Regions from separate parts of the Kitasatospora sp. NPDC085879 genome, predicted to be linked through region 3. Evidence: riboswitches for the same ligand, from Rfam matches in the RefSeq annotation. Region 3 holds a riboswitch; each other region holds the start of a gene.
What was found. Region 3 has a riboswitch for thiamine pyrophosphate ahead of thiC (phosphomethylpyrimidine synthase ThiC). Riboswitches for the same ligand answer to the same signal wherever they lie in the genome.
Positions count from the first base shown of each region.

Region 1: linked by a shared signal. The riboswitch ahead of thiO (glycine oxidase ThiO) and the one ahead of thiC (phosphomethylpyrimidine synthase ThiC) in region 3 are both predicted to bind thiamine pyrophosphate.
Region 2: linked by a shared signal. The riboswitch ahead of AB0P35_RS39375 (cytosine permease) and the one ahead of thiC (phosphomethylpyrimidine synthase ThiC) in region 3 are both predicted to bind thiamine pyrophosphate.

Region 1 is NZ_JBFBJZ010000003.1:244,969-254,131, reverse strand. Features, by position in the region: gene AB0P35_RS04395 (FAD-dependent oxidoreductase) at 1-30, shown strand, start outside; gene AB0P35_RS04390 (hypothetical protein) at 43-852, opposite strand; gene metF (methylenetetrahydrofolate reductase [NAD(P)H]) at 937-1,851, opposite strand; gene AB0P35_RS04380 (polyprenyl synthetase family protein) at 2,050-3,156, shown strand; gene thiE (thiamine phosphate synthase) at 3,197-3,841, opposite strand; gene AB0P35_RS04370 (Rv2175c family DNA-binding protein) at 3,841-4,206, opposite strand; gene AB0P35_RS04365 (FAD-dependent oxidoreductase) at 4,315-5,517, opposite strand; TPP riboswitch at 5,586-5,698, shown strand; gene thiO (glycine oxidase ThiO) at 5,693-6,862, shown strand; gene thiS (sulfur carrier protein ThiS) at 6,856-7,080, shown strand; gene AB0P35_RS04350 (thiazole synthase) at 7,084-7,881, shown strand; gene pknB (Stk1 family PASTA domain-containing Ser/Thr kinase) at 7,994-9,163, shown strand, end outside.
Region 2 is NZ_JBFBJZ010000115.1:1,600-10,762, reverse strand. Features, by position in the region: gene AB0P35_RS39400 (PP2C family protein-serine/threonine phosphatase) at 1-50, opposite strand, end outside; gene AB0P35_RS39395 (bifunctional DNA primase/polymerase) at 527-1,177, shown strand; gene AB0P35_RS39390 (DUF5926 family protein) at 1,379-2,359, opposite strand; gene AB0P35_RS39385 (ATP-binding protein) at 2,475-3,068, opposite strand; gene AB0P35_RS39380 (glycerophosphodiester phosphodiesterase family protein) at 3,297-4,043, opposite strand; gene AB0P35_RS39375 (cytosine permease) at 4,246-5,625, opposite strand; TPP riboswitch at 5,620-5,761, opposite strand; gene AB0P35_RS39370 (trypsin-like peptidase domain-containing protein) at 6,007-7,680, shown strand; tRNA gene AB0P35_RS39365 (tRNA-Ser) at 7,756-7,841, shown strand; gene AB0P35_RS39360 (hypothetical protein) at 8,084-8,698, shown strand; gene AB0P35_RS39355 (FAD-linked oxidase C-terminal domain-containing protein) at 8,843-9,163, shown strand, end outside.
Region 3 is NZ_JBFBJZ010000017.1:3,178-12,340, reverse strand. Features, by position in the region: gene AB0P35_RS15410 (class I adenylate-forming enzyme family protein) at 1-770, opposite strand, end outside; gene AB0P35_RS15405 (glycosyltransferase family A protein) at 782-1,522, opposite strand; gene AB0P35_RS15400 (ketoacyl-ACP synthase III) at 1,519-2,529, opposite strand; gene AB0P35_RS15395 (VC0807 family protein) at 2,740-3,453, shown strand; gene AB0P35_RS15390 (hypothetical protein) at 3,509-4,498, shown strand; gene AB0P35_RS15385 (flotillin family protein) at 4,563-6,035, opposite strand; gene AB0P35_RS15380 (hypothetical protein) at 6,195-6,398, opposite strand; TPP riboswitch at 6,497-6,628, shown strand; gene thiC (phosphomethylpyrimidine synthase ThiC) at 6,624-8,435, shown strand; gene AB0P35_RS15370 (hypothetical protein) at 8,563-8,742, shown strand.

The DNA of each region.
Region 1 (9,163 bases), on a different contig from region 3:
ATCACCGCCGGGCTGATCGGCCCGGCCTGACACCCGGCGGGCTCAGCCCTGCTGCTGGTACTCCCAGCCCTGCTGCTGGTGCTGGCCGCCCTGCTGCTGCGGCACCACCGGCTGCTGCTGGTACTCCCAGCCCTGCTGGTAGTACCAGGCCTGCTGCTGGGCCTGCTGCTGCGCGGCGTACGGGTCCTGCTGCTGGTACTGGGCGTACTGCAGCTGCTGCGCGTACTGGGCCTGCTGGGCGTAGGCGTCCTGCTGGGTCTGCTGCTGGCCGGCCCAGGACTGCTCCCAGCCGTAGCCGTAGCCGGCCTGCTGCTGTGTCCAGGCGTCCTGCTGGACCTGCTGCTGCGGCCAGACCTGTTGCTCGGTCTGCTGCTGCTCGGGCTGCTGGTACCAGGTCTGCGGCTCGGCGTAGACGCCGTCCGTGATCTCCTCGACCTCGGCGTAGGCGGCGCCGGGCCGCTCGACCTCGACCGGGCCGACCTCGCCCACGGTGGGCGGCTCGGGCACCGCGGTCTCCGCGGCACCGGCCGCGCCGCCGGTGGCGGCGCTCAGCAGCGGGACGCGGGCCAGCGGGCCGGGCAGACCGCCGTCCGGGCCGCGCAGTGACCAGCCGGCGACGAAGCCGCGCTTGACCGAGGTGGTCACGAAGAACTGGCCGACCGCGAAGGCGGCCGCGCCGGCGCCGATGACCAGCACCGACTGCAGCCGCATCCCGCCGACGACGGTGAGGAAGCCGGCCAGGGCGACTCCGCGCCACACCACCGGGGCGCGGTTCTGCAGCAGCAGTTCGGCGATCAGCCAGAGCGCGACGACCGAGAGGGCGGCGTACAGCAGCAGGTATCCGATGCCCATCCCGCTACCTCCGCTCACACCCGCATGTGCGGGCGACTGTACAGGCTGCGGGGGAACACCACCGCATCCGTGACAGGACCGGTCTCAGCGCCGGTGCAGGCCGAGGTTCTGGTAGATCTCCAGGGTCGAGGTGGAGTGGTTGAGCGTGATGAAGTGCAGGCCCGGAGCGCCCTCGGCGAGCAGCCGCTCGGACATCGCGGTGGCGTGGTCGATGCCCACCGCCCGCACCGCGTCCGGGTCGTCGGCGACGGCCAGGAACCGGTCCTTCAACCCGTCCGGGAAGTCCGAGCCGGACAGCTGCGGGAAGCGCTCCAGCTGCCGGATATTGGTCACCGGCATGATCTCCGGGATGATCGGCGTCGTGCAGCCCGCCGCCTCGACCCGGTCGCGCAGCCGCAGGTAGTCCTCGACCTCGAAGAACATCTGGGTGATCGCGTAGTCGGCGCCGGCCCGGCACTTGGCCACGAAGTGCCGGATGTCCTCGTCCCAGTTCTCCGAGCGCGGGTGCATCTGCGGGAAGGCGGCCACGCCCACGCAGAAGTCGCCGATCCCCTTGATCAGCTCGACCAGCTCGTAGGCGTAGGTGACGCCCTCCGGGTGCCGGACCCACTCGCCCATCGGGTCGCCGGGCGGGTCGCCGCGCACCGCGAGCACGTTGCGCACGCCCTCGTCGGCGTACTGGCCGATGATGTTGCGCAGCTCGGCCACGGAGTGGTCGACCGCGGTCAGGTGCGCGACCGGGGTCAGCGTGGTCTCGGTGGCGATCCGGCCGACCAGGTTGACCGTCCGGCCGCGCGAGGATCCGCCTGCGCCGTAGGTCATGCAGACGAAGTTCGGGTCGAGCGCCTCGACCCGGCGGATCGCGTCCCACAGGCGGCGCTCGGCGGCCTCGTTGCGCGGCGGCATGAACTCGAACGAGAACGACCGATCACCGGCCGCCAGCAGATCCCGGACGGTCTGCGCGCGGTCGGTCCGGGTGGAGGGGATGCCGAGTGCCATGCTGGCAGGCTATCGGTCCGCCGCGGAGCGTGACCAAACCTGGTCCACTGAATGAGACATGCACGTGGGACAGCGGGTGAACGGGGTCACGACGCTCCGTCGGCCGGACGCGGCGGGGCGGGACGGCGGCGCACCGATTCGGGGGCAGGTCAGGCGCCGGATAGTCTGATTGTCAGCCCAGTGATCCGGAGTCCCACCGTGCCCTCCCCCACCAGCCTGCCGACCAACCCGATCGACCGGGAGGCCGTGCGCGACCGCGTGAACGCCGCGCTCGCCGCGTTCATGGACGGCCGGAGCACCCTGCTCGCCGGCATCTCCCCCCAGCTCGGACCGGTCTCCGACGCACTGCGCGACTTCCTCCTCGACGGCGGCAAGCGGCTGCGGCCCGCCTTCTGCTACTGGGGCTGGCGCGGCGCCGGCGGGTCCGCCGACGACCCCGGCATCGCCAACGCCGCCGCCGCCCTCGAACTCCTCCAGGCCAGCGCCCTCGTCCACGACGACCTCATGGACCGCAGCGACACCCGACGCGGCCTGCCCTCCGTCCACCGCCGCTTCGAGGCCCTCCACCGGGACAGCGGCTGGCGCGGCGACCGCGAACAGTACGGCGCCAGCGCCGCCGTCCTGCTCGGCGACCTGCTGCTGATCTGGTGCGACGAGCTCTTCCAGGCCTCCGGGCTGCCGGACGCCGCGGTACGGGCCGCGAAGCCGGTCTTCGACCTGATGCGGACCGAGGTCATGGTCGGCCAGTACCTGGACGTCCTCGAACCCGTCGCCGGGGACTCCGCCGACGCCGGGGCGATCGACCGGGCGCAGACCGTCCTGCACTACAAGTCCGCGAAGTACACCATCGAACGGCCGCTCCAGGTCGGCGCCCTGCTCGCCGGCGCCGGGCCCGAACTCGTCGAGGCCTACGGGGCGTTCGGGCTGCCGCTCGGTGAGGCCTTCCAGCTCCGCGACGACCTGCTCGGCGTCTTCGGCGACCCCGCCGTCACCGGCAAGCCCGCCGGGGACGACCTCCGCGAGGGCAAGCGGACCCTGCTCGTCGCCCACGCGATGCGGGGGCTGGCCCCCGCGGACGCCCGCCACCTCGACGAGCGGCTCGGCGCGGCCGACCTCACGGCGGAGGAGATCCCCGTCCTGCGGGACCTCGTGCAGCGGAGCGGAGCAGCCGACCGCGTCGAGCAGCGCATCGAGGAGCTCCTCAAGCAGTCCCTCGCCGCCCTCGACGCCGCCCCCCTCACCGACGGCCCGGCCCGCCCCACCTTGCTGGCCCTCGCCGAAGCCGCCACCACCCGCAAGCACTGACGTCCGGTCGCACCCGCCCCTGAGTGGGTCTGCCCGGCCCTCAGGCGTTGCGGATGCGGCGTGCCAGGAAGGCCGCAGCGGCGCCCGGGTCCTCGGCGGCGGTGATGGCGCGGACGACGACGACGCGCCGCGCCCCGGCCGCGAGGACCTCGTCGAGGTTGGTCTCGTCGATGCCGCCGATCGCGAACCACGGACGGTCCGTCACGGCCTTGGCGGTGTACGACACCAGGCCGAGGCCGGGGGCCGGCCGGCCGGGCTTGGTGGGGGTGGGCCAGACGGGGCCGGTGCAGAAGTAGTCGACGCCGGCCTCGGCGATCGCCGCGTCGACCTCGGCCTCCGCGTGGCAGGAGCGCCCGATCAGGACGTCCTCGCCGAGGATCGCCCGGGCCGCCGGCACCGGCAGGTCGTCCTGCCCCAGGTGCAGCACCGGCGGCCGGGCGGCGTGCGCGACGTCCGCCCGGTCGTTGACGGCGAAGAGCTTGCCGTGCCGGCGGGCCGCGTCCGCGAAGACCTCCAGGTACTCCAGCTCCTGGCGGGCCTCCAGGCCCTTGTCCCGCAGCTGGACGATGTCGACGCCGTTCGCCAGCACCGCGTCGAGGAACTCGGCGAGGTCGCCCTGCTCGCGGCGGGCGTCGGTGCAGAGGTAGAGCCTTGCGTCGGCCAGTTGCTCCCGCGGGTCGGCCATCAGAGCGCCATCGCCTGGGCGCGGCGCTTGACCTCGGTGGCGCGGTTCTCGTGCAGGGCCTGGATGGGGCTGCCGGGCAGCGACGGGTCCTCGGTGAAGAGCCACTCGAGGATTTCCTCGTCGCTGAAGCCGGAGTCCCGCAGGACGGTCAGCAGGCCGATCAGGTGCTTGACCGTGCCATCGGGCGTGATGAAGGCGGCCGGCACCTGCAGCGACTTGTTCTCGCCGCGGCGGACGGCCAGCAGGGTGTTGGCCTTCACCATGTTGCGGACCTCGGTGACCTGCACCCCCCACAGTTCGGAGATGTCGGGCAGGTACATCCAGGCCGGGACCAGGGCGTCAATCTTGGGATCGATCTCACTCACGGCACCAGACTGCCACCTGCCGGGCCCCCAGCGCACGCAGCCCACCCCGCCGGCCCGGGACCGATGACGGATCGTGACCGGACGGCCGCCCGGTGTCGCCCTCCGCGGTCAGGCGGCCGCGGCCTTCAGCTGGACGGCCGGGTCGGCGGCCAGGACGGGGTCGAGCACGGTGCCGCGTTCGATGAGCCGCTTGGCCTGGTTGAGGTCCCGCGGCCGGTCGACGGCGAGCAGCGCGACCGGGGCGCCCCCGCGCAGCCACAGCACCGACCAGGACGCCTCGTCCGGGCTGCCGCGCCAGAGCAGGTCGTCGGCGTCGGCGTGCCGGCCGGCGTACTGGACCATCCGTCCGAACTGCTCGGACCAGAAGTACGGCACGGGGTCGTAGGGGGTGTCCGAGCCGAGCAGCGAGGCGGCCGCGGCCGCGCCGGACTGCAGGGCGTGGTCCCAGTGCTGGACGGCGAGCCGGGTGCCGGCGCGTCGCGAGGGATAGGAGACGCAGTCGCCGGCCGCCCACACACCGGGGGCGGCGGTGCGCAGCCGCTCGTCGACGAGGACGGCGCCCGCCGTGTCGAGGGCGACACCGGAGCCGGCCAGCCAGCCGGTGGCCGGGCGGGCGCCGATGCCGACGACGACGTGGTCGGCGGCGATCCGTTCGCCGTCGGTGAGCAGCAGGCCTTCGGGTTCGACGGCGGCGACGCCGGTGCCGCAGCGCAGGTCGACCCCGGCGTCGGCGTACCAGCGGGCCATCAGCGCGCCGAGTTCGGCGGGCAGTGCGCCGGGCAGCGGGGCGGGCCCGGACTCGACGACGGTGACGTGGCAGCCGAGCTGCCGGGCGACGGTGGCGGTCTCCGCGCCGATCCAGCCGGCCCCGACCAGGGCGAGCCGGGTGCCGGGAGTGAGGTCGGCGCGCAGCGCGAGGGCGTCGTCGAGGGTGCGCAGCAGGCGGGCGTCGGCGGCGCCGGGCAGGGTGACCGCCTCGGCGCCGGTGGCGATCACCAGGGCGTCGTGGGTGAGCGGGCCGGCGTCGGTGTGCAGGACGCCGGGTTCGAGGCCGGTGGCGCGACGGCCGAGCAGCAGGTCGACGCCGAGCTGTTCCCAGTCGATGTCGAAGGCGGTGCTGTCGGTCTTGCCGAGCAGGACGTCCTTGGAGAGCGGCGGCCGGTCGTAGGGGCGGTGCGGCTCGTCGCCGACGAGCGCGAGCCGCCCCCGGAAGCCGCCCTGCCGCAGTGCGAGGGCGCACTGGGCGCCGGCCATGCCGGTGCCGGCGACGAGGACGCTTTCGGTGCGGTTCAGCTCTGCCACGGCGGCCACCCTATCGGCCGGGATGTCCAGCCCGTGTACGCCCTTTCGGGGTGGGCGACACCCGGCGTTATGGTGGGTGCACACCACACGGGAGCCCGGTGCACCGGGCTGAGAGGCGGGCTGGAGCGGCCCGCGACCGTCCGAACCTGATCCGGGTCATGCCGGCGAAGGGAGAATCAGCGACGTGGCACGGTCCCATTCAGACGTGCTGGTGGTCGGCGGCGGCATCATCGGGCTCGGCGTCGCCTGGCGGGCGGCGCAGCGCGGGCTGGCCGTGGCCCTGGTCGATCCTGTGCCCGGCGGCGGTGCGGCGCAGGTGGCCGCGGGCATGCTGGCGCCGGTGACGGAGCTGCAGTACGGCGAGGAGCCGCTGCTGCGCCTGGGCATGGCGTCGAACGAGCGGTACCAGGCGTTCGCGGCGGAGCTGACGGAGGCGACCGGGCTGGACACCGGGTACCGGCGGACGGGGACGCTGGCGGTGGCACTGGACGCGGACGACCGCGAGGAGCTGCGCGAGCTGCACGCCTTCCAGGGCCGGCTGGGTCTGGACTCGCAGTGGCTGACCGGGCGGGAGTGCCGCCGGCTGGAGCCGATGCTGGCGCCCGGCGTCCGCGGCGGTCTGCTGGTCACCGGGGACCACCAGGTGGACGGCCGGCGCCTCGCGCGGGCGCTGGTCGCGGCCTGCGAGCGGGCCGGGGTGGTGCTGCACCGGGCGAGCGCGGCCGAGCTGCTGGTCGAGGACGGCCGGGCTGCCGGGGTGCGCACCGACGGCGGCGAGGAGCTCGCGGGCGACAGGGTGGTGCTGGCGGCGGGCTGCCGCAGCCACCTGCTGCCTGGCCTGCCGGAGGGTGTGCTGCCGCCGGTCAGGCCGGTGAAGGGCCAGGTGCTGAGGCTGCAGGTGCCGCCGGCGTACCGGCCGTTCCTGTCGCGCAACGTGCGGGCGGTGGTGCGCGGGCAGCACATCTACCTGGTGCCGCGGGCGGACGGCGAGCTGGTGATCGGCGCGACCAGCGAGGAGCAGGGCTTCGACACCACGGTGACCGCCGGTGGGGTCTACGAACTGCTCCGCGACGCGCACGAGTTGGTGCCGGGGCTGACGGAGCTTCCGCTGGTGGAGACCGGTGCCGGGCTGCGTCCGGGCTCGCCCGACAACGCGCCGCTGATCGGCCCGACCGCACTGCCCGGGCTGGTCGCCGCGACCGGCCACTACCGCAACGGGGTGCTGCTGACGCCGGTGACCGCCGACCTGGTCGGCGAGTACCTGGCGACCGGGCGTGTCCCGGAGCTCGCCGCTCCGTTCTCCCCCGAACGCTTCTCCCCCGACCGTTTCCAGTCGAAGGCCCTCGCATGCTGAACACCGAACCGGCGGCCGTCCCCCTGACCGTCAACGGCGAGCCGCGGGAGCTGCCCGCGGGCACCACGCTGGCCGAGGTGGTGGCGGAGGTGTCCGCCGCGAACACCGGGGTGGCGGCGGCGCTCAACGAGGCCGTGGTGCCGCGCGGTTCCTGGCCGGCCACGGTGCTCGGCGCGGGCGACCGGGTGGAGATCCTCACCGCCGTCCAGGGAGGCTGACCGATGGCCGACGACCTGTTCACGATCGCGGACTCGACGTTCACCTCACGTCTGATCATGGGCACCGGCGGCGCCCCCAGCCTGGACGTGCTGGAGCAGGCGCTGCGGGTGTCCGGCACCGAGCTGACCACGGTGGCGATGCGCCGGGTCAACGCGGCGACCCAGGGCTCGGTGCTGGACGTGCTGACCCGCAACGGGATCCGGGTGCTGCCCAACACGGCGGGCTGCTTCACCGCCGGCGAGGCGGTGCTGACGGCCCGTCTGGCCCGGGAGGCGCTCGGCACCGACTGGGTGAAGCTGGAGGTCATCGCGGACGAGCGGACCCTGCTGCCCGACCCGATCGAGCTGCTGGAGGCCGCGGAGACGCTGGTCGACGACGGTTTCACGGTGCTGCCCTACACCAATGACGACCCGGTGCTGGCGCGGAAGCTGGAGGACGTCGGCTGCGCGGCGATCATGCCGCTGGGCTCGCCGATCGGCTCCGGCCTGGGCATCCGCAACCCGCACAACTTCCAGCTGATCGTGGAGAGTGCGGGCGTGCCGGTGGTGCTGGACGCGGGCGCCGGCACGGCGTCCGACGTGGCGCTGGCGATGGAGCTGGGCTGCTCGGCGGTGATGCTCGCCTCGGCGGTGACGCGGGCCCAGGACCCGGTGCTGATGGCGGACGCGATGCGGCGGGCCACCGAGGCCGGCCGGCTGGCGTACCGGGCGGGGCGGATCCCGCGCCGGTTCCACGCCGAGGCGTCCTCGCAGATGGCCGGGCGCGCGGACCTGGACACCCGCGAACACCCGGCGTTCTGACCCACCGGCCGGCCGTTCGCGGACGGCATGTCTCAACATCGGCACAACCGGGCCCCGGGCGGTGCGTCCGGGGCCCGCGGTCACCCCTGCGCCCTACACTCCTCGGGTGGACATGACGCTCGACGACCCCCTGATCGGTGCCCTGCTCGACGGCCGGTACCGGGTGGATCGGCGCATCGCCGTCGGGGGCATGGCCACCGTGTACCGCGGGACGGACACCCGGCTGGACCGGGTGGTCGCGCTGAAGGTGATGCACCCGGCGCTGGCCGCGGACGGCGGCAACGAGTTCACCGGCCGGTTCATCCGCGAGGCCAAGGCGGTCGCCCGGCTCTCCCACCCGAACGTGGTGAACGTCTTCGACCAGGGGGCGGACGGCCGGGCGGTGTTCCTGGCCATGGAGTACGTGCCCGGGCGGACCCTGCGCGACCTGCTGCGCGACCGCGGGGCGCTGTCGGCGCGGGCCGCGCTGGACATCCTGGAGCCGGTGCTGGCGGCGCTCGGCGCCGCGCACCGGGCCGGCCTGGTGCACCGGGACGTCAAGCCGGAGAACGTGCTGATCACCGACAACGGCATGGTCAAGGTCGCCGACTTCGGCCTGGTCCGGCTGCTGACCGGCACGGAGGGCGCGGGCGAGGCGGTCACCAGCACCACCTCGACCGGCACGGTGCTCGGCACGGTGTCGTACCTGGCCCCGGAGCAGATCCGCCAGGACGGCCCGACCGACCAGCGGGTCGACGTGTACGCGGCCGGCATCCTGCTGTACGAGATGCTCACCGGCGCCAAGCCGCACACCGGCGAGAACGCCATGCAGGTGATCTACCGGCACCTGAACGAGGACGTCCCGCCGCCCTCGGCGTCCGCGCCGGGGGTGGGCCGCCAACTGGACGCCATAGTGGCCGCGGCGACCGCCCGCGACCCGGAGGCCCGCCCGTGGGACGCGGTGGAGCTGCTGGCCGCGCTGCAGCGGGCCCGCCGCACCCTCACCCCGGCGCAGCTGGACGCGGAGCCGCCGGCCTCGACCCGGCCGACCCCGCAGTACCCGACCGGCGAGGTCACCGCGGTGGTGGACCGCCCGGTGGAGCGCACCAGCGTGCTGGACGTGCCCGCCGAGCTGCTGACCCAGCCGCGGCCGTACGACGAGACGGCGCCGACCCGGCCGGGGCGCCCGCCGCGGCCGCCGCGCTCCCGTGCCCCGCTGATCTGGGGCGCGGTCGTCGCGGTGCTGCTGGTGCTGGTCGGCGGCGCGACGTACCTGCTCTCCGACGGGCTGTACGCGACGGTG
Region 2 (9,163 bases), on a different contig from region 3:
GGCAGCGCCGCGCCGCTCACGGCCAGTCCGCTCGGCTGGGCGTCGGTCATGTCGCAACTCCCCACATACTGGTACGTGTCACGCAGGACTCCCGAGACCGGACAGAACGAGTGCTATCTCACTGTTCGGCAGCAATCCACCACTTGTACACAGGCCGATCGGGGCATGTCCATAAGCGTGACGCGGTCTCTCCCGACCGCTCGCGCGCGTCGTCGCGTGCGGCGCCGGGTGCGCCGGGGCGGGCCCGCGGCGGCGCCGTGCGGCTGCTCGGGCTGACGCTCGGTCAACCTGCGGTCCGGATCGTATGCTTCCGCCTCGCGACCGCTCCCCGGCCGGGGGCCGACTCACTCGTACGGTGGAACCGGCGGCCCACAGCGCGCGTCCATCCGGCCGTATGAGGGATTCTCGTTCCAGGGGCCGCGCGGCCGGGAGCCTCCGGGCGCCTCCCCCTCCCTCGTCTCACACCGCCCGCGCCCCGCGTCGGCGGTCGTCCTGATCCCACGGTCGCGGAGAGGAACGAGCGCCCATGCGTCGGATGCAGTTGCGGTGGCCGGGGAGCCGCCGACGGGAGCAGGGCGCGCTGCTGTTGGCGGCGCTGGAGGCGGCGGACCGCGGCTGGCCGGTGGTACCGGGCGCGCGCGCCGTCCGCGGGGTGTACGGCCCGTGCACCTGCGGCGAGGCGCGCTGTCCGCTGGCCGGGGCCCACCCGCACGACCCGCCGCTGGCCGCGGCCACCACGGACGGCCGCATGGTGCAGTGGTGGTGGGAGCACCGGGCCCCGGGCGCGCCGGTGGTGGCCGCCACCGGGCGGTCGCTGTGCGCGGTGAGCCTGCCGGCCGCGGCGGGGGAGCGGGTGCTGCGGTACTTCGCGGACGTGGGGGTGCCGGTCGGTCCGGTGCTGGCGTCGCCCGGGCGGTACGCGCTGCTGGTCGCGCCGTTCACGCTGGAGGACCTGGGCGGCCTGCTCGCCGAGCGGCCGTGGGTGCCCGGTTCACTGCGTTACCACGGGCCGGGCGGGTACGTCCTGCTGCCGCCCTCGCAGACCGGCGCCGGCGGGGTGCACTGGGTGTCGCCGCCGGCCGCGGACGCCCTGTGGCTGCCTCAGGTGGGCACGCTGCTGGAGGGGTTGATCGCGGCGAGTGCGGCCGAACCGGACGGCAGCCGACTGGCCTACTGAGCCCGGCGCACGACGGTGGCGCATCGGCGGCGCGGGGCGCCGCCGGGAATGGAAAATCCGGTCGCTGGCGACGGGGGATGCACCAGCGACCGGACTGTTTAAACAGTAACAAAGATCCGGCGGGGCGCCAATTTGTCCGCCCATGGCCGACCTGGCATTTTCGTCCCGCCCGGAGAAATGTGACCGGAGTCACATTTCCGTTCAGTTCAGGGTGATCTGACGGCTCACCAGGTTGGCCCGGGCCCGGCGCTCCTCCGCGGTCAGCGGCGCGGTCTCGGCCAGCGCGCCGGCCAGCCGCTCCGCGAACTCGGCCGCGGGCTGCTCGCAGTCCTTCGCCGAGAACTCCAGCGGCAGGTCCCACACCGGCACGGTCAGGCCGTGCGCCCGGAACGAGCCGACGAGCTTGGTGTCCTCGCCCAGCGAGCTGAGGCCGGCCGCGGACAGCCGCGCCAGCGCGTCCAGCAGCTTCTCCTCCGGCACCGTCATGACCCAGCGCAGGTGGTTCTTGTCCGGGGTGCCGCACCAGTAGGCGGCGTCCACGCCGGCGACCTTCTCGGTCGGGATCACCGAGGCGTTGGCGCGCTCCAGCGAGGCGGCGACCTCGCCGGTCGCGGACTCGGCGTCGTCCAGCCAGAACTCGAAGCCGGTGTGCACGGTGGGGGCGAAGCCCGCCGAGGTGTCCAGCAGGTCCTGCAGGCGGCGGCCGCCCGGCACCGTCCGGCGGGACGGCACCGGGGTGCCCGGCTCGGTGGCGAGCGCCAGCTCCAGCGCGTCGGCCAGGTCGCGGCTCAGGTCGCCCGAGCTCGACTGGGTCTGCAGGCCCAGCAGGATCGAGCCGTCCGCCCGGCGCAGCGCCGGCCAGGCCAGCGGCAGCACCGTCGCCAGCGTCACCGACGGCACCTCACCGACGGCGCCCTCCGTCACCCCCGCGGCCAGCGCCAGCGGAGCGGTCGCGGCGGGCACCAGCTCGCGCAGCGCGACCCAGTCGGCCTCGCCCGCGAGCCCCTCGAACGGGCGGTGCACCAGCTCCTGCACGGCGTGCGCGGCCTCCCGGCCGTGGCAGGCCTTGTACCGGCGGCCGGAACCGCACGGGCACTTCTCGCGCGCACCGACGACCGGGATCTCGCCGGTGGCGGTGGCGGTGCTGGGCTGCGACGAGGACTTTGCGGCCTTCTTGGCCATGGTGCGGCTCCCGGGAACGGCGACAGTGCACCCGCAGCCTACTGAGGTTCCCGCCCCGGCCCGGCGCGGACGCACCCGGCACACCGGCGCCCGGCGCCCGCTCCGCCCCGCGCGCCTAGGCCGCCGGGTCGTCGCGCCGCTCCGGTCGCACCGGCAGGGCGGCCCAGACCGTCACCTCGCCCGGCGCGTCGCGTACCCCCCAGGCTCCGGCCAGCTTGCCGACGATGCTCAGCCCGCGCCCGCCGCGCGCGGTCAGCGAGGGGCTGGCAGGCAGCGGCCTGGTCGGCGCTCCGCCGTCGGTGACCTCGACCACCAGCCCGTCCGCGTGTGTCCACCAGCGCACCAGGATGCCGCCCGGATCCGCGGATTCCTCCGCCACCTCCGCGCCGCCGTGCCGGGCCGCCGTCACCGACCGGACGAGCACCGCGTCCACCATGTCGGAGGTCGTCCGCTCGACCAGTTCCGCGAGCTTTCCCAACGGACGCGCATACCGACAGGAATTGCTGAGCAGTTCGGAGAGGATCAGCACCGCGTCGTCGACGACCGGTTCCGGTACCGCCCGCGCACCGAGCTCCCGGCGCATCCTCCGACGTGCCGCTCCGACGCCGGCCGGACCGTGCGGCACCGCCATGGTCGACGAAGTCGGCCCTGTCTTTTCGGGCACAGCACGCGCCACCATCAACGCCACCCCCGGGACCTCCTTCAGCATCTGCCGAGGGATGGATGCCCCCAGGGAATGCGTCGGAAACGACCGTTCGGCGATCGTGGGCCGACATTTCCAGGGCCCGCGACTCACGGTATTCAACCACCGATAAACCGCTTACGGTCTGTTGTGAAAGTCCGAAGAATTGAGCGTTCTCTGAGCATCCGTCAGTAGTTCCGCGCCCCGCCGTGCGCTCCGTGCACATCCGCCCACCGGGGTCACAGGCTCACGAGCTCACCGGCCGAGCTGCGCCAGCACCTCGCGCGGCCGGTTGGTGATCAGCGCCTCCACGCCCAGCTCCAGGCAGAGCTCGACGTCCTCCGGCTCGTCGACCGTCCAGACGTGCACCCGGTGCCCGGCCCGCCGCAGCGCCGTCACCAGGCCCGGGTCGCGCCGCACCAGCTCGATGCCGGGCCCCGCGATGCCGGCACCGCCGGGCAGCGCCCTGGTCCTGCCGAGCACCGGCAGCCTGCGCTCCAGCAGGTACACCGTCGGCACTGCGGGCACCGCCCGGCGGACCCGGTGCAGCGACAGCTCGGAGAAGCTCATGATCCGGACGGTGGACTCCTCCGGAGTGCGCGGCAGCAGCCCGTAGTGGTCCAGCAGCCGCACCAGCTCCGCCTCGGTCCGGCCCGCGTACCGGGTCGGGTGCTTGGTCTCGATGGCCAGCTCCACCCGGCGGCCCGCCCCGGCGACCAGTTCGAGCAGGCCGGCCAGGGTGAGGATGCCGCTCGGCCGCGGGGTGTCCGGCGAGTGCCAGGAGCCGAAGTCCAGCTCGGAGAGCTGCGCCAGCGTCATCGCGGACACCGCGCCCCGGCCGTCCGAGGTGCGCCGGACGGTGCGGTCGTGCACGCACACCAGCCGGCCGTCGGCGGTCAGCCGGACGTCGCACTCCAGCCCGTCCGCGCCCTCCTCGATCGCCCGGGCGTACGCCTCCAGGGTGTGCTCGGGCAGGGCCGCGGAGGAGCCGCGGTGCGCGATGACCCGGACGGCCGAGCGCTCGGGCGCCGGGAGGCCGGAGTCCGCCGGAGCGGTGCGGCGGATCTTCTGAGTGTCCACATCAACACCCTACGAGTGCGTAGATGTCCGATCGGATTCGGCACGGGAAACCCGTGGTGAACACCTCCGTCCGGCGGTCGGCGGCACCGGACGGAGGCCGTCGTGCCCTCGCGGGCCCGTCCGCTCAGTCCTCGGCGCGGGCCGGCCGGCGGGCCGTCAGCGGGGTCAGCGCCCAGGTCGCCAGCGCGGGCACCAGGAAGCCGAACAGCGAGGCCGAGGTCCACGGCTGCGGGGTGAAGCCCACCGCCGACTGCAGGCCCTGCCAGAAGTCCGTCCACCAGCCGGCGACCGCGGTCGGCGCCAGGAACTGGTAGGTGGCGAAGCCCAGCGCCCACGGCAGCAGCATCAGCCAGCGGGCGGGCGCGTCCTGCCCGGTGTTCCAGCCGTTCCGCCCGGCACCGAAGAAGTAGTCCACCGCGAGCACCGCCAGCAGCGGCACGAAGACCGCGCCGATCAGGTAGAGGAAACTCGCGTACGTGTCGTTGAACTCGCCCTCCTGGACGCGCAGCGCCAGCAGCGTCACCAGCGCGCCGATACCGCCGGTGAGCAGCCGCCGGTCCACCTTGGGCAGCAGGTTGTGCACCGACATCGCGGTCGAGTAGACGTTGGCGAAGGACTGGTCGGTCTCCCGGATCACCAGCACCAGCAGGAAGGCCCAGCCGGCCGCGACACCGGTGAACGAGGAGAAGATCTTCGAGCTGTCGCCGCCCGACTGCAGCAGCGCGATCAGGCCGAGCACGTAGCACCAGACCTGCGCCAGCGAGTAGCCACCGAAGGTGCCCCAGTAGGCCGAGCCCGGGGTGCGCGCGTGCCGGGTGTAGTCCGCGGCCAGCGGCACGAAGGAGATCGACACCGCGATGATCGCGTCGGTCGCCGACAGGAAGCCGTCCCAGTTGCCCGCACCCGGGTCCGGGAAGCCCTGCCGGGCCAGCTGGACGGTGAAGTACACCATCGCCACGCCGACCGCGATCGCCACGTACTTGCGCAGCACCGCGATCGAGCCGAGCGGCCAGATGGTGAGCACCGTGGTCAGCACGCCGGCCACCAGCACGAACAGCCAGCGCCAGCCCTGGGTGCCGGCCACCGTCTGGGCGCCGCCCGCGATCACGATCAGCTCGAAGACGCCCCAGCCGATGCACTGCAGGATGTTCAGCGCCGTCGGCAGGTAGGAGAGGCGGGTACCGAACAGCCCGCGCAGCACCGCCATCGCCGGGGCACCGGTGCGGGCGCCGATCAGGGCGGCCACGCCCAGCATCGCCGTGCCGATCACGGTGCCGGTGACGATCGCGGTGACCGCGGCCGCGAAGGACAGCTCGTGGCCGGGGGCGCCGAGCACGGTGGCGGCGCTCTGGAAGCCGATCAGGCTGACCCCGAGGTTGGCCCAGAGCGCGAACTGGGCGCGGAGGTCGAGCGTCCGCGGCGGGGCGGTGTCCAGGACGAGCGGCGCCTCGACGCGCCGGCCGGCCTCGACATCGGGAACAGGGGCAGGCGAAACAGCCGTCATGGCCGGAACTCCCTACGCCGGCATTACCCGGACAGGTTCAGGCGGTCAGCGCCCCCTCGTCCGGGCCCGGGCTCCGCCCGGCCGGTCGATCGGCGCACTCTCAGCCTGGAAGGTCCAAGCTCCCGCGTGTTCAGATGAGGACGACAGGCTAACGGGCCTCGCGCCGGACGCCAAGGCCCGGACGCCCGCGTTCCGCATCGCGGGACCGCGGGCCGCCGGCCGCGTGCCGCGGCCGCGCACACCCGCTCCGGCGCAGGTCGGGCGCATCCTGTCAGGGACGCCTAAGGATTCTTAGATGTTCTTCAGGAGGCTCCTTACGGCAACCGAATCAGCCATGCGAAACACTATGGGCCAAGGATCTGTCAGCTATGGAGGTCGTCCGTGAGCAACGAGCACGCGAGTGGGTCCACCGGGCCGCAGGAGGAGCAGCAGCTGCCCTCCGGCGAGCCCCGTACGGTGGGTCCGGCTCCTGACACCGCGGCGGCCGACGGGCCGCCGCCGGTCGTCGAGTCCGCGCCCACGCTCGCTCTCTCCAAGCTGAGCGAGCCGGCCCCGGCCGCGCCGTCGTACGGCGACGCGCCGCCGCCCGCCGCGCCGGCCGCGCCCACGTACATCGACGCGCCCCCGCCGGCAGCCCCGGCGGTGCCCACGTACATCGACGCGCCGCCGCCGGTGGTCGCGGCCACCCCGGCCCAGCCCGGGCACGCCAACCCCTACGCGGCACCGGCCGCCGCGGGCACCGACCCGTACGGCACTCCCGCGGCCCCGCCGCCGGCCGGGCCCACGCCCCCCGGCGAGGTGCACCACCCCTTCGGCGCCGGCCACCCGGTCGGCGGCTGGGGCCACCCGACCGGCGGCCCCGGCGGCGGCAACCCGGGCGAGCCCGGCGGCCCCGGCTACCCGTACCCGTACCCGTCGGCCGGCGGCCCGGCCCCGCGCCGCAAGCGCGGCGGCATGATCGCGCTGATCGCCGCGGTCGCGCTGGTCGCGGGCGTGGCCGGCGGTGCCATCGGCGCCGCGGTCACCGGCGACGACAGCTCCGGCGGCGCCACTCGCACCAGCACCACCGTCAGCGTCAGCGACAGCCGCAAGGTCACCGACCGCGCCCCGGACTCGGTCGCCGGCATCGCCGCCAAGGCGCTGCCCAGCACCGTCACCATCAAGGCGCAGGGCTCGCAGGAGTCCGGCACCGGCACCGGCTTCGTCTTCGACACCGAGGGCCACATCCTCACCAACAACCACGTGGTCGCCCCGGCGGCGTCCGGCGGCAAGCTCACCGTCAAGTTCTCCGACGGCTCGTCCTACAACGCCTCCGTGGTCGGCCGCGCCCAGGGCTACGACGTCGCGGTGATCAAGCTCGACAACCCGCCGAAGGACAAGCTCAACCCGCTGCCGCTCGGCGACTCCGACAAGGTCGCGGTCGGCGACGCCACCATCGCCATCGGCGCCCCGTACGGCCTCGAGGGCACCGTCACCACCGGCATCATCAGCGCCAAGGACCGCCCGGTCGCCTCCGGCGACGAGACCGGCCAGCAGGCGTCGTACATGAACGCCCTGCAGACGGACGCCTCGATCAACCCGGGCAACTCCGGCGGCCCGCTGCTCAACGCCTCCGGCGCGGTGATCGGCATCAACTCCGCCATCCAGTCCAACACCAGCGGCAACGGCCGGGCCGGCTCCATCGGCCTCGGCTTCGCGATCCCGATCAACCAGGCCAAGTGGGTCGCCGAGACGCTGATCAAGGACGGCCAGCCGGTGTACGCCATCCTCGGCGTGCTCCGCAACGACGACTACAAGGGCGACGGCGCCCAGATCCAGACCACCGCCGTCCAGGGCACCCCGGCCGTCACCCCCGGCGGCCCCGCCGACCAGGCCGGCCTCAAGGCGGGCGACGTCATCACCAAGCTCGGCGGCATCCCGATCGACAGCGGCCCGACCCTGGTCTCCGAGATCTGGACGCACAAGCCCGGCGAGAAGGTCGAGGTCGAGTACACCCGCGACGGCAAGGCCGCCAAGACCACCGTCGTCCTCGGCGAGCGCAAGGGCGACAACTGACCCCGGCCGAGGACACTCTGGGCCGGAAACGGAGTGCACCGAACCCGCTCCGACCCGTTAGGCTGACCTCCGCCAGGAGGGTTGCCCGAGCGGCCTAAGGGAACAGTCTTGAAAACTGTCGTGGCCTTGCGTCACCGTGGGTTCAAATCCCACACCCTCCGCGTGTGAGGAAGAAGTACCAGCTCAGGGCGGGTACCGACTTCGGTCGGTGCCCGCCCTCGGCGTTGGGCGGGCCCGGCGGGCCTGACGGGGCGCCATGGAACGGGCGAGCCCGGGAGGCAGGCATGCCCCGGACGGGTCGCCCGCCTTGCCGGGTGCGGGCCGGCGCCGTCCGATGGACGTGTGCCGTGCCCGTACCCCGGCGCCGTCCAGGGTGCCGGGCCGACGACAGGAAACCGCAGCCATGTACGTCCGCACCCTCTACACCACCGGTGACCCCGCCCTGATCGACGAGGCGCTCGACGCGCTGCGCGCCGAGGCCATCGGGCTGCTCACCGGTCAGCCCGGCTACCGCGGTTACGGGCTGTTCGCCGACCGGGCGCTCGGGAAGATCGCGATGGGCTCGTGGTGGGAGAGCGAGCAGGCCCAGCGGGACAGCGACGAGGCGCTGCGGGCCCGCCGCGCCGCCCTGCTGTCACCGTTCGCGGGCACCGTCACCACCGACGTCTGGGAGGCCGCCGTCTTCACCCCGCCCGCCCCGGCCTCGCCCGGCGCCGGCTTCCGGGTGGTGCGTGCCGACATCGACCCGGCCCGGATCGACGCCCTGGTCGAGCGGTTCCGCGAGACCCTGCTGCCCGGGATGGGACAGATCGACGGCTTCGTCTCCGGCACCCTGCTGGTGAACCGCGCGGCGGGCCGCGCCTCGGTCGGCACGATCTTCCGCGACCGTGCCGCGCTGGAGGCCTCGCGCGGCCCGCAGGCGGCCCTGCGGGCCAAGAACGCCCCGGCGGCCGGTGTCACCGTCCGCAGCCTGGAGGAGTTCGAGGTGGTCCTGCTGGACCGCCCGCACCACGACTGACCCCGGCGGCCGCACCGCCCGTCCGATCGGCACCCCTGACCGCCCGTCAGGGGTGCCGATCGGTGTTCGCGCACCGTCCTTGCCGCGCCCGCCCGACGGGGGCAGAGTGCAGATCGGACGGATGCGCGAGAGGCGGAGGCTGCCGTGGGTGATCTGGTCGACCGGCTGGTGTCGGGGCTCCCGGAGACGGCGGTCGCCGTCGACCCGGACGTGGTCGCCTCGTACGCCCACGACATGGCCGGGTTCTGCGAGGCCGGTTCGCCGGCCGTGGTTGTCTTCCCGGAGACCGTCGAGCAGGTGCAGCACGTGCTGCGGACGGCGACCGAGCTCCGGGTGCCGGTGGTGCCGCAGGGCGCCCGCACCGGTCTCTCCGGCGGGGCGAACGCCGTGGACGGCTGCATCGTGCTGTCGATGGTGAAGATGAACCGGATCCTGGAGATCGACCCGGTGAACCGGCTCGCCGTC
Region 3 (9,163 bases):
GGCGGTGTCAGATAGGTCTCGGCGGGCGCGAGGCGGCGGACCTGCCGGCCGAGCACCTTGGGCGAGCGGGCGGGCAGGGCGACGGTGGCACCGGCCGCCAGCGAGGGCACCAGGACGAAGAAGGTGCCGCCGAGCACGGCCTGCCCGGCCTGCGGGCGGACGAGTGAGGTGACGGCGCGCATCCCGGCGGCGACCGAGGCCCGGGTGTGCACCACGGCGCGCGGGGCCGAGGTGGTGCCGGAGGTGAAGACGATCACCGCGTCGCCGTCCCCGTCGTACGGCGCGGGCGGGCGGCCGCCGGGGGTGCGCAGGGCGGGCGCGCAGCCGGGGCGCCGCGGGCCGACGGTCGCGACCGGTCCGAGGGCGTCGAGCCTGGGCAGTTCCAGCGAGGCGCGGCGGGCGAGGCCGCGGGCCCAGCCGGCCACGGCCTGCGCGGCGGCGTCGGCGACGACCAGGGCCGGGCGGGCCAGTTCGAGGCGGGCGAGCAGTACGTCCGGGCCGGCGGTGGGGTCGAGGACGGCGGCGCGCAGGCCGAGCCGGTGGGCGGCGAGCATCAGCGCGAGGGCGCGCGGGCCCGGGCGGACGGCGACGCCGAGGGTGTCCCCGGCGGCCAGCCCGTGGCCGTGGTGCAGCGCGGCGGTGTACCGGTCGGCGAGGTCGGCGATCTCGCCGCAGCGGGCCCGCACCCGGACGGCGCCGCTGCGGGTGCAGCCGAGGACGGCCGGGCGGTCGGCGCCCTCGCGCAGTACCCGGGTGAGGTGGTCGAGCACGTCCGGCTCCTTCATCGAGGGTCGACGGAACGGCCGCCGCTGCCCCGCTCCAGGTACCAGCGGGCGGTGCCGAGGACGCCGTAGGCGCGGATCCGGCGGGTGGAGTTCTGCACCACCATGTCGCGGCGCTGCACGATCGCGCCGGTGTGCCGGCGGACCCGGTTGATGAAGGTGCGGTCGGTGGGCGAGGGCCGGCGCGGCATGCCGCCGACCGCCTCGTACAGCGCCGCGGTGACCGCCATGTTGTTGCCGGCGTGCATCCGGTACGGCACCAGGTAGCCGTGCCGGCGGTGGTGTGCGGGGCGGATCCGGCCGAAGAAGGCGCCGGTCACCACCAGGGCGCGGAAGACCCGGCGGCCGACCGGGCCGTGCTCGTCGCGGCGGGCGGTGATGTGGCCGCAGACCAGTCCGCGGGAGGCGAGCATCCCGGCGCGGGCGGCGGCCGTCCAGCCGGGTTCGGGCAGGCAGTCGGCGTCGGTGCGGGCGAGCAGCTCGGCACCCTGCGCGATGGCGTGCCGGAACCCGGTGTCGACGGCGCAGCCGACGCCCTTCTCCGGCTCCACCAGGACGTGCACCGGGAACGGCGCCCCGGCGGCGAACTCCTCGACCACCGCGACCGTCCGGTCGTCGGAGGCGTTGTCCACCACCAGCAGCGTGAAGTCGGTGTCCCGCTGCGCGGCCAGGGCGCGCAGGGTGCCGCCGATCCTGGCCTCCTCGCGGTAAGAGGGGACGACCACCCAGAGCGCGGTCACGGCACCTCCCAGACCATCGTCATCAGGCTGACGCCGCCGCCGAGCCCGACCATCAGCACCTTGTCGCCGGAGGCCAGTCCGCCGTGGATCCGGTCGAGTTGGACGCCGAGGGTGGCGCTGGCGACATTGCCGAGCTCGGGCACGGTCAGCACCAGCTTCTCGGCCGGCACCCCGGTCAGTTCCACGAAGCGCTCCAGGTAGGGCACGGTCACCTGGTGGACCAGTACCCGGGCGTAGGCGTCCCAGCCGAGGCCGGTTCGGGCCGCCACCCGGGTCAGGATGTCGCCGCCGATCTTCTCGAAGACCCCGCGCAACTCCTTGCCCCCGCCGCGGAAGTAGCTGTACTCGTCACCGCGCGGGTGTCGCGAGCCGCCGCCGGGTATGCCGCCGACCGCCCAGTGCTCGGAGGCGGTCTCCGTCTCCACGTCCAGGATGCCGCCGCGCTCGACCGGTTCGACGACCACGGCCGCGCCGGCGTCGCCGAACGTGTAGCCGGCGAAGCCGTCCCGGAAGTCGGCGAGGCCGGACGGGTCGCGGCGCATCGCCCGGCTCGGCGTCTCGCCGGTGACCACCAGGGCGCGGCGGGCCCGCCCGGCGAGGATCATCGCGCGGGCCACGTCGATGCCGTTGAGGAAGCTGTTGCAGGCGTTGGAGACGTCGAAGGCGTGTGCGCGGGATCCGAGTTCGGCCTGCACCAGGTGGGCGGTGGCGGGCTCGCAGACGTCCCGGGTGGCGGAGGCGTACACCAACAGGTCGATGTCGAGCGGGTGGTGGCCGGCACGGTCGAGGGCGTTCCGGGCGGCGGCCAGGGCCAGGGTGGAGGCGTACTCGTCGTCGGCGGCGAACCGCCGGGTGACGATGCCGGTGGCCTTCTCGAACATCCGGTCGGGGAGCCGGAGTCCGCTGCCGGCCACCACCTCGTCCTGGAGCTGTTGCGACGTCAGCACCCGGGCCGGCAGGCCGGCGCCCACCGCGGTGATGCCCACGCTCGGAAATCGAAGGTCCATGCCCGCCATGCTCCCGGTGCCCGGGCACCCGCGGCCTGAGTACCCGTACTCAGGCCTGACCGGCGATCACCCCCAACCTCCCTGCTGGGATCCGGCCGTGACATCCGTCATGCGGATCCCGGTGCGGCCGACACTGCCGGGCGAACCCCCGTCCGCGGGATTCTCGATGCATCGGGAAGACCGGGCACCACCGACAGGGGAGCGGACACCATGGCCACCATCACCACCACCGCGGCGATCGACGAGCAGACCGGGCAGAGCGGGCAGACCGGCCGGAACGGCCGGAGCGAGGCCGCCGCGACGAAGCTCGACGCGCTGAAGCCGCTCGCGGTCGACGTCGCCGTCCCGCTCGGCGTCTACTTCGCCGCCCACAGCGCGCTCGGCCTCGGCCTGGTCGCCTCGCTGGCCCTCTCCAGCGCCGTCCCGGCCGTCCGGACCGCCGTCGGACTGCTCCGCGAGCGCACCCTCAACGCGCTCGCCCTGCTCATGCTGGTGGTCAACACCGCCGGCATCGCGCTCTCCGCCCTCAGCGGCGACCCGCGGCTGATGCTCGCCAAGGACGGCGCGATCAGCAGCGTCATCGGCATCTCGATCATCGTCTCGGCCTTCGGCCGCCGCCCGCTGATGACCGCCGGCCTCAAGCCCTTCATCGTCAAGGGCATCGCCGCCCGGGCCGCCGCCTGGGACCGGCTGGCCGACGGCTCGGCCGCCTTCCGCCGCCAGGAGCGCAACTTCTCGCTCGTCTGGGGCACCGCCCTGGTCGCCGAGTGCATCGCCCGGGTCGTCGGCGCCTACACCGTGCCGGTCGAGACCATGGCCTGGCTCGGCACCGTCTTCCTGGTCGCCGCGATCGGCGTCGGCATCCTCGCCGGCAACGTCTTCGCCGAGCGGATCGCCCACCAGGTCGTCGCCGACGCCGAGTGACCCCGGCCGCACCGACCACCGACCGCCGCACCGCACACCCGGGGGAACGACCGCCATGCGCGCCAAGGGCATCAACTACGACACCGGCTTCACCCCCGCGGGAGGGTCCTCCCGGCCGCACTTCGACCCGGCCGAGGCCCGCGCCGAACTGCGCACCATCGCCGAGGAACTGCACTGCACGGCCGTCCGGATCACCGGCGACGACCCGCAGCGGATCGCCCTCGCCGCCGAGTACGCCGCCGAGCACGGCCTGGAGATCTGGTTCGCGCCCTTTCCCTGCGGCCTGGACGAGCAGGCCATGCGGCCCGTCCTGCTGGACAGCGCCCGCCGCGCCGAGCAGCTCCGGGCGGCCGGCGCCGAGGTCGTCCTGGTGCTCGGCTGCGAACTCACCCTCTTCGCCGACGGCCTGCTGCCCGGCGCCGGCCTCGGCGACCGGATGGCCGCCCTCTTCCGCCCCGAGACCTGGCAGACCATGCCCGCCGTGCTCGCCCGGCTCAACGCCTTCCTCGCCGACACCGCCGCCGCCTGCCGCGCCGAGTTCGGCGGCCGGATCACCTACGCCTCCGGCGTCTGGGAGCGGATCGACTGGACACCCTTCGACCTGGTCGCCGTCGACGCCTACCGGGACGCCCACAACGCCGCCCGCTACCGGGACGAGCTGCGCGCCCACTTCGCCCACGGCAAGCCCGTCGCCGTCACCGAGTTCGGCTGCTGCACCTACGCCGGCGCCGCCGACCGCGGCGGCCTCGGCTGGGACGTCATCGACCGCTCCGTGGAACCGCCCGCGGTGCGCCCCGGGCTCGTCCGCGACAAGCAGGAACAGGCCCGCCACCTGCGGGAGCTGCTGCCGGTGTTCGAGGAGGAGGGCGTGGACGCCGCCTTCTGGTTCACCTGGGCCGGCTACCGCGCCCCGCACCGCCCCGAGGACCCGGCCCACGACCTCGACCTCGGCTCCTACGGGGTGGTGGCCCTGGAGAACGGCACCCGCCGGCCGAAGGCCGTCTTCACCGCCCTCGCCGAGGCCTACCGACCTGACCGGCCCTGACCGGCTCCGCCCGCGCAGCAGCCCGCCCCGCCGCACACCGCGGCCGGGCGGGCTGCCGCCGTGCTCAGGACTCCGCGCCCTCCTGGACGGGGATCGCCCGGCTCACCGCACGCTCGGCGGCGGCCACCGGCTCGGCCGGACGCTGCTGCTGGCCCATCGCGGAGAGCAACTGCCGGGCCAGGCCCAGCCCCGTCCCGCCCATGGTCAGCGCCTTGGCCATCATCTCGCCCATGCCCTCGGCGCCGTTCAGCAGCACCATGTGCTCCACATTGCCGAAGGCCTCCGCACCGGCCCGGACGATCTCCGGCCAGTTCTCCGCCAACTGCTGGGCGACGACCGCCTCCTGGTTCTCCGCCAGGGCCGCCGCCCGCGCCTTGATCGCCTCCGCCTCGGCCAGACCGAGGGCCCGGGCCGCCTCGGCCGTCGCCAGGCCCTTCGCCTCCGCGGCCGCCGCCTCGGCCTGGCCGGTCGCCCGGGTGGCCTCGGCCGAAGCCAGACCGCGGGCCTTGGTGGCCTCCGCCTCCGCGGTGGCGGCGATCTTCACCCGGTTCGCCTCGGCCGCGGCCTTCAGCTCGGTCTCCCGGGCCAGCGCCTCCGCCGCCGAGATCCGGGCGTCACGGTCGGCCTGCGCCTTCGTCCGGGTCTCGTACGCCCGGGCGTCGGCCGGCTTGCGGACGTCCGCCTGCAGCTGCTGCTCCTTGCGGTGCGCCTCCAACTCGGCGACCTTGGTCTCCTGGACGACGACCTCCTGCCGGGCCGCGGCCTGCGCCAGCGGACCTGCCTGCAGCGCCCGGGCCTGCGCCGTCTCCAGCTCGGCCTGGTAACCGGCCTGCTGGATACCGGAGTTGCGAGTGGCCTCGGACTTGCGGGCGAACGCCTCCTGCTCGGCCTCGGTGGCCCGGCGGTCCGCCTCGGCGGCGGCGATCCGGGCGTCCCGCTGCACAGCGGCGGCGTGCGGGGCGGCGAGGTTCTTGATGTAGCCGGTCGGGTCGAGGATCTCCTGGATCTGCAGCGAGTCGATGATCAGGCCCAGCTTCTCCATCTCGCTGCCGGACGCCGCCCGGGTCTCCCCGGTCATCCGCTCGCGGTCGCGGATCATGTCCTCGACCGTCAACCCGCCGACGATGGACCGCAGATGGCCGGCGAAGACGTTGTGGACCCGGTGGCCCATCATCTTCTGCTGGTCGAGGAAGCGGCGCGCGGCATTGGCGATCGACACCGGATCGTCGCCCACCTTGAAGATCACCACACCCTTGACGTGCACCGGGATGCCCTGCGACGTCACACACTCGACGTCCAGCTCGGCCTCGTTGAGGTCCAGCGAGAGCCGGCGCACCACCTGCACACCGGGCAGCACCAACGTGCCGCGCCCGGTGACGATCCGGAATCCGAGTCCGTCCGCGACACCCTCCGAGCGGTGCCGGGAACCGGAGATGATCAGTGCCTCGTTCGGCTCGGCGACCCGCCACATGAGCCTGAAGAGCACGACAAGGACGACGATGGAGGCCACGACGGCCCCCGCGATGCCGATGAGCATCGGCTGATTCCCCCTTCGGCGCACGCCGGCGTCCCGTGGCTGCGCTCTGATGTGCAGGAAGGCGCGGAAGCCGGCGGCAGCAGGAGATTCTGCGCCTGCCGAGATCGCCACGGAAGGGCCCGGCGCCCACAATTCGCCCAGGAACGCGTCAAGATTGCGTCAAAGGACCGCCGCCACGTACACCGTGCGCGGCGGCTGGTACTCCACGACCACCACCGGAGTGCCCACCGCCAGCTCCTCGCCCGGCACCGCCGGGTACGCCAGGAAGGCCTCCGTCCCCCGCCGTTCGGGGACGAACACCATCACCTCGCCCACCAGCCCCGGCCCCGTCCGGCCGGTCACCCGCCCTGTGTTGCCCACCATGCCCGCCAGTCTGCCGCGCCCGTCCACTGGCCGGAACCCGTCTGGACCTGCCCCGATGTGGCCGCTACGGTGTTGACGTCTTGTTGCAGGCATCCGCCTGCGACCAACGGGAGCTCGGAGCACCGGGCTGAGAGGGCGCTGAAAGGTCCGCGGTACACGGACCGACCGCTGCGCCGACCGCAGGAACCTGACCGGGTAATGCCGGCGTAGGGAGTAGAGGGTCTGATGACCACCTTTGAAGCACAGCCGCAGTCTGCCTCCGGCCGGGGCGTCAGCAGCGCGTCCACCGGCTACCCCACCCCGGCCTGGCGCAAGGCCCACCGCGAGGGCAGCCGCCCCGACCTCCGCGTCCCGTACCGCGAGGTCCTCCTCACCAACGGCCGCACCGTCCCGCTGTACGACACCTCCGGCCCGTACACCGACTCCTCCTACGAACCGGACGTGCGGCGCGGCCTGCCCGCCCTGCGCGACGCCTGGATCCGCCAGCGCGGCGACGTCGAGGAGTACGACGGCCGCGAGGCCCGCCCCGAGGACGACGGCATCAAGCACACCTCGCCGCGCGGCGGGAACCTGCGCAACCTCGACGCCGTCTTCCCCGGCCGCCCGCGCCGCCCGCTGCGCGGCCGCGACGGCGCCGCCGTCACCCAGCTCGCCTACGCCAAGCAGGGCGTGATCACCCCCGAGATGGAGTTCGTCGCCCTCCGCGAGGGCCTGGCGCCGGAGTTCGTCCGTGACGAGGTCGCCCGCGGCCGGGCCGTCATCCCGGTCAACGTGAACCACCCGGAGGTCGAGCCGGCGATCATCGGCACCAACTTCCTGGTGAAGATCAACGCCAACATCGGCAACTCCGCCGTCACCTCCTCGATCGAGGAGGAGGTCGAGAAGATGACCTGGGCGACCCGCTGGGGCGCCGACACCGTCATGGACCTCTCGACCGGCCGCAACATCCACACCACCCGCGAGTGGATCCTGCGCAACTCCCCCGTGCCGATCGGCACCGTGCCGCTCTACCAGGCCCTGGAGAAGGTCGACGGCAGGGCCGAGGACCTCAGCTGGGACGTCTACCGCGACACCATCGTCGAGCAGTGCGAGCAGGGCGTCGACTACATGACCGTGCACGCCGGCGTACTGCTGCGCTACGTGCCGCTGACCGCCCGCCGCAAGACCGGCATCGTCTCCCGTGGCGGCTCGATCATGGCCGCCTGGTGCCTGGCGCACCACAAGGAGAACTTCCTCTACACCAACTTCGAAGAGCTCTGCGACATCCTGGCGACGTACGACGTCACCTTCTCGCTCGGCGACGGCCTGCGGCCCGGCTCCATCGCCGACGCCAACGACGAGGCCCAGTTCGCCGAACTGCAGACGCTCGGCGAGCTCGGCCGGATCGCCCGCGAGCGCAACGTCCAGGTGATGATCGAGGGCCCGGGCCACGTCCCGATGCACAAGATCAAGGAGAACATGGATCTCCAGAAGGAGATCTGCGACGAGGCGCCGTTCTACACCCTGGGCCCGCTCACCACCGACGTCGCACCCGGCTACGACCACATCACCTCGGGCATCGGCGCCGCCATGATCGCCTGGTGGGGCACCGCCATGCTCTGCTACGTCACGCCCAAGGAGCACCTGGGCCTGCCCAACCGGGACGACGTCAAGACCGGCGTCATCACCTACAAGATCGCCGCCCACGCCGCCGACCTCGCCAAGGGCCACCCCGGCGCCCAGGCCTGGGACGACGCACTCTCCGACGCGCGCTTCGAGTTCCGCTGGGAGGACCAGTTCAACCTGGCCCTCGACCCGGAGACCGCCCGCGACTTCCACGACGAGACGCTGCCCGCCGAACCGGCCAAGACCGCGCACTTCTGCTCCATGTGCGGCCCGAAGTTCTGCTCGATGAAGATCAGTCGAACCATCACAGAGAAGTACGGCGACGGTGCGCCCGAGCCCGAGTACGACGCGGAGGCCGTCGAGGGCATGAAGGCCAAGTCGGAGGAGTTCGCGGCCCAGGGTAACCGGGTCTACCTGCCGCTGGCTGACTGACCTACAGACGAGCGCCGTCCCGAGCGACTTTCGCTTTCCGGGACGGCGCTTCGCTGTACAGGCCTACCGGGCGGCCGGATTGTCTCCGCCGAGCTCCGGCCCTCCTGCGCAGGCGCGCGGTGTCCGCATGTCCATTCAGGTGCCGGACGGCGTTGAGGTCTGTCTGCGTGAGCAGGCCACAGCCGAGGGCATCACAGTGGACGAGCTGGCCGTCGAAGAGCCGGCGAATCTCTTCGAGCTCCGCCCGGCCCGGGTCTCGGGGCAAGGGCGCGCTGCACTCGGGTGGTGCGGCGCCGGTCGCGCGTGACATCAGGCGTATCTGCGCGGAGAAGCGGACGACGAGTGAACCGCCAACCGTCCGTGCTCACCCGCCGCCGGGCATGGCTGGACGGCCTGGTCCGCGCCGGTGGCGCGTCGGCAGGAGCCGTTCAGCCGACGTGTGCGGCCGTGCTCTTCAGCGCCACCGCATCCGATATGCCTGCTCAGCCGTGTTCTTGGGCCGCTTGTGAGGACGCCGACCCTTCTGGGCCACGCGCGTGTGGAACGTCGACGCCGAGGGCGCCGACGTCACCCTGGACGCTGATCAACGTCCACCTCACCACGAGGTGACCGGAAGAAGTTTCCGGCTCGCGGCAACCCTTTGCGGAGCCTGTGACCACAAGGAAGTAGATCCGGCCAGTTCCGGTGTCCCGATCCGCCTTCCCCTCGTGCACAGTTCGCAAGGAGAG